DNA from 2 places in the Vreelandella venusta genome. Region 2 is predicted to be linked to the other one. Evidence: predicted binding sites of a transcription regulator. Region 2 holds the regulator's gene; the other holds the start of a gene.
The links. The regulator LexA, encoded in region 2, represses DNA repair genes until DNA is damaged. The targets are predictions, from matches to a motif close to TACTGTNTANNTANACAGTA.
Positions count from the first base shown of each region.

Region 1: IR195_RS03820 (LexA family protein) is a predicted target of LexA. The motif match lies at 839-858, and genes of this name have one in related genera.

Region 1 is NZ_CP065135.1:792,897-795,353, reverse strand. Features, by position in the region: gene ccmA (cytochrome c biogenesis heme-transporting ATPase CcmA) at 47-667, opposite strand; gene IR195_RS03820 (LexA family protein) at 927-1,325, shown strand; gene IR195_RS03815 (IMPACT family protein) at 1,353-1,979, shown strand; gene IR195_RS03810 (sodium ion-translocating decarboxylase subunit beta) at 2,094-2,457, opposite strand, start outside.
Region 2 is NZ_CP065135.1:1,817,726-1,820,182, forward strand. Features, by position in the region: gene purU (formyltetrahydrofolate deformylase) at 1-277, shown strand, start outside; gene IR195_RS08615 (energy-coupling factor ABC transporter permease) at 362-1,033, shown strand; gene lexA (transcriptional repressor LexA) at 1,092-1,769, opposite strand; gene IR195_RS08625 (TetR/AcrR family transcriptional regulator) at 2,102-2,457, shown strand, end outside.

The DNA.
Region 1 (2,457 bases), 1.0 Mb from region 2:
CTGGGATGCCTGTCGTGGCGTGTGAGCTTGGCAACGCTGTCTCCTTCTACCCCAGTTGAACGCGCCTAAGCACGGATGATGCGGTTAATTCATGATGTGTTGTCACTAATACACAGCCGCCCGCGTTGGCATGTGCAACAAGCTGCGCTTCTAATGCTGCCACTCCGTGGCGATCAATGGCTGTAAAAGGTTCATCCAGGACCCACAATGCCCGTTTAGTAAGCGTCAGCCTTGCAAGAGCAATTCGCCGCTGCTGCCCTGCGGAAAGCTGGCCTGCGGGCACATCCTCAAAGCCACAAAGCCCAACCTGTGCCAGCGCTTCTTCACGCTGGTAATCGTCGCCTTTCTCGCCGCTTAGCGCTTGGTACCACGCCAAGTTTTCCAACGGAGAAAGACCCGCTTTTATACCAGGGGCATGCCCTAAATAGAGTAGATTGGCGAGAAAATGTTCACGCACCTCGCGCATCGAGTCGCCATTCCAATAAATGTCGCCATGGTAGTCGCTCAATTGGCCTGAGAGAATTTTCAACAGTGTCGTTTTTCCGCTCCCGTTAGGGCCTTCAATGCGCACTATTTCGCCACGTTGAATATCAAGATCTAACCCCTCAAACAGCCAACGGTCATCGCGTTCACAGGCTAGCTGTCGGGCTTGTAGGCAGAGGCTCAAGAATATCTCCAGGCACGTAGATTTTGCGTCGAACTCTACACGGAAAGCCCCTTTCTCGCCAGTCGCTCTATGCGGTCTGGGGTCGCATCACATTTCAACCAATCTTCGCTTAAGAACAATAGACTCTGCAGAGCACTAGCACTGTATGCAAAAACAGGTCTATACTACAAACACTGTATGAAAAAACACTACCGATTATAAACACAGCAATCTGCTCAATTACACGCCTAGGGAGCGGGCGCTGCATTGGAGAAAACTCATGACGATGACAATGCCAACACCCCTGAACATCACTCAACATACGCTACCTCAAACAGCGCCGAATACAGCACGCCCTGCTTATTCGCCCCCCCGTGTCACACGACGCAATACATATGCGCTACGCGTGCGCGGCAACAGAATGCGTGAATGCAACCTATTCGATGGTGATGTCATTATTATTCGCCGCTATCAGCAAGGCAGCCATCAAGAAACCGCTATTGCGACGATCAACCAGCGAGAAGTTGCCCTAAGACAACTTTCAATTAGTCGGCTTGGCGTTCACTTATGGCCCGAAGATGCAGCTATGCCTGCCGTCTTCCTGCATAATTGTGATATTCAAGTGCTGGGAATGGTGATGGGCGTCGGGCATGGCGCTAGCAACACTCAGCACCACTAATTGGCCACCCGCTTTAGGGAGCATCGATTGCGTTACCGAGTTCCAGACCTAGCACCCGCCACATGGCATACCGCTGAAATTGAGGTTGAAAAAAGTCGCTTCCTCACTTGGATATGCCATGCCCCCAACACTGGCGACTATCATACGATGTTGCAGGCGGCAAAAGCCGCTCATCCCAATGCAAGCCATCACTGCACCGCCTTTATTGCTGGTCCACCAGGAGAGCAAACACACATAGGGTTCTCTGATGATGGCGAACCTGGCGGCACAGCAGGTAGGCCCATGTATCAAGCCTTGCTCGGTAGCCAGATGGGCGAAATAGGTTGCGTGGTGATTCGTTACTTTGGCGGCACCAAGTTGGGCACTGGTGGGCTTGCCCGGGCTTACGCACAGGCGGTTAATGCCGGGATTGAAAGATTACCTACACGCGAAGTCGTCGAACGAGATAGCTACTTGCTACGTGTCAACTTCGCCCATGAAGCAGTCGCGCGCGCCTGGTGTGATGAGCAGAAAATTCCCATCCAACAGGCAGAGTACGATGGCAGCGGCGTATGCCTCACGATTGGCTGGCCAAAAGATGAGCCACTAAATTTTACTACGCTTGAAAATCGTCTCAAGACAGCACTCGATATGCAAAAAGTGCCGCCACCATAAGATCATTACTATCTCTAATAAAAAACGCGACTTACGCGAGCAGTTGCTCGGTAAGCCGCGTTTAAGATACCCGCCATTACCCAGACTTACTATGCAATGGCAGTACTAGTGGGTTTAGCCTAAATATTTAATCATCACACCCGCCGCAACGGCTGAACCGATAACACCGGCTACATTAGGGCCCATAGCGTGCATCAGCAGGAAGTTATGCGGATTTGATTCCAAGCCAACCTTATTAGCCACTCGCGCAGCCATCGGCACTGCCGAAACACCCGCGGCACCAATCAGCGGATTAATCGGCATTTTGCTGACCAAGTTCATCAACTTCGCCATCAACACGCCTGCGGCCGTGCCAATACCAAACGCCACAATACCCAAGCCCAGGATACCCAGCGTTTCGAATGCCAGAAAGCTGTCTGCCATCAGCTTGGAACCTACCGATAGCCCTAAGATAATCGTCACGATATTGATCAGAGCA
Region 2 (2,457 bases):
TAGTTTTTTACCCTCTTTTGCCGGAGCAAAGCCTTATCATCAGGCTTACCAGCGTGGCGTTAAGCTAATCGGTGCTACCTGTCACTATGTCACCGAAGAACTCGATGCAGGGCCGATTATTGAACAAGATATTCATCGGGTAAGTCATTGTCACACGCCAACGGATCTGGTGCGTTTTGGGCGTGATGTCGAAAAAGCAGTCTTGGCGCGTGGATTACGTTGGCATCTAGAAGACCGCGTACTGATCCATGGCAATAAGACCGTGGTGTTCAGCTAAACGTGTTGTTTAGATAAGTAGAGTTTTCGTCAATTCAAGCTTATAGCTGGCCTCTCGCTAGCTGACAGGTAGATAGGGGCATCCATGTCTTTCGCGCAAAGTGTTTTAGCTCCCTGGGCATTGTTGCTGACGTGGTTGGTATCGTTGAGTATGCTTGCGTGGATGATATGGCTGCGCCCTTGGCGAGTACTGATAGGCGATGTGTCCCTTCAGCATCGGTGGTTAGCAGCGACGCTCGCTGTGGTGTTGATGTGGCAACTGCGTGCCCAGGCAGTCGATTGGTTAACCTTGCACTTAGTCTTCACCGTCTTAATGACGCTGGTATTCAAAATGCCTCTCGCATTAATCAGCAATGTGCTGATTAATGTTGCAATGTCGGCCAGTGGCCGCAACGAATGGGTATTACTCGGCGCCAATGTATTGGTAACCGGCATTGTACCTGCGGTCATTACCGGTCTGGTATGGCGATGGGTAGACCGGCGCCTGCCGGATAACTTGATGATCTTCTTATTCGTATGCGGCTTTTTTGGCGCGGCGCTGGCAACGCTGGCCGGAGGGTTGTCAGCGGTCTTGCTAATCATAGTGGCGGGTACCGACTCTGAAGCTGTGTACTTAGCCCAAGAGTATGCGCGCTTCTTACCCCTGTTAATGCCCTCCGAGGCTTTTATCACCGGGATGTTGCTCAGCATTTTGCTGGTGTATCACCCGAGCTGGGTAGCTACGTTTAATGATCGTCGCTATATAGATTCTCAGTAAGTGTGTAAGGCCGGTAAGGCATCTAACGATTGCCTCACCGGCATTTGCACTGGCTCGCTTATCCCAGTGCTTGGCCGTTCCCGCCACGTATAACGCCAACTCCTACCCCTTCGATATCAAGCTGCTGAGTGCGTAGGTCAATTTCTATGGGCGCAAAGTCGTTGTTTTCGGCAATCAGTGTCACCGTATGGCCCTGCCGTTTGAAGCGCTTTACGGTTACTTCGTCTTCTAACCTTGCTACTACAATTTGCCCATCACGAACCCGGTCGGTGCGATGTACGGCAAGAAGGTCACCTTCCAATATGCCTACATCCTTCATTGACAAGCCTCGCACCCGAAGTAGGTAATCTGCTTTGGGGGTAAAGTATTCAGCGGGGAGAGGGCAATAACGATCAATGTGTTCCGCTGCAAGAATCGGGCTTCCTGCAGCCACTTCTCCAATGACTGGTAGGCCATTGGGTAGTGGTTCTACATTGGCGGCAGATGCGGTTGTCGAGACATCACTGACATCCAGCGGTTCCTGATTCGGCAGCCGAATTCCCCGTGAGGTGTTACGAATAATGCGAATAGCACCTTTGCGCTCAAGTGCTCGTAAATGCTCCTCGGCAGCGTTCGGGGAGCGAAAACCTAGCGCTTTGGCAATTTCTGCGCGGGTCGGTGGATAGCCAAATTCAGCCATCGTTTTAACTATAAAATCAAAAACATGCTGTTGACGGGCAGTAAGTGGACGCGACATAACAAACTCCAAAAAAATGAACAAGACAGTGGCAACATGTCGGCTTAAACAGTATGTGGTTAAGTATACAGTATGTTGCTCTGTCCAGTACATGTTAGAGCGTTTTACAATGACGTCCGTTATGCAATTGGTGCCTAGAATAAGGATAGGAGCGGCAAGTCTGAGAGGCTATGACAGTGGCAACCCCGATAGCGTCTGATAGCTGGTGTTTGAATGGCTGCCTAGGCTGCGTTTTAGCATCGCGGAAAAAGCTAAAGATAAGTGATTGAGCCAAATAGCGTTATGGCATAGTATTTAACGATGTTTTAAACACTCGTTTTCTGGAGGGCGCTATGGCGCAATCTGATACGGTAACACGTATCCTCGATACCGCTGAGGTGCTGTTTGCCGAGCGTGGTTTTGCCGAAACATCGCTACGCAATATCACCAGTAAAGCGCGGGTTAATTTGGCTGCTGTCAATTACCACTTTGGCTCTAAAAAGGCGCTTATCCAGGCTGTGTTTGCACGCTATTTAGATCCCTTCTCGCAACGCTTTCACACGGCGCTTGATGAGCTGGAAGCGCAGTACAACGGTGATGTGATCCCGCTTGAAGTGCTGTTGGAAACAATGGCAAGCACAGTGCTGGCAGTGCCTGCTGAGCGCAATAGTTTGAAGGTGTTTATGCGTCTGCTAGGCTTGGCGTATAG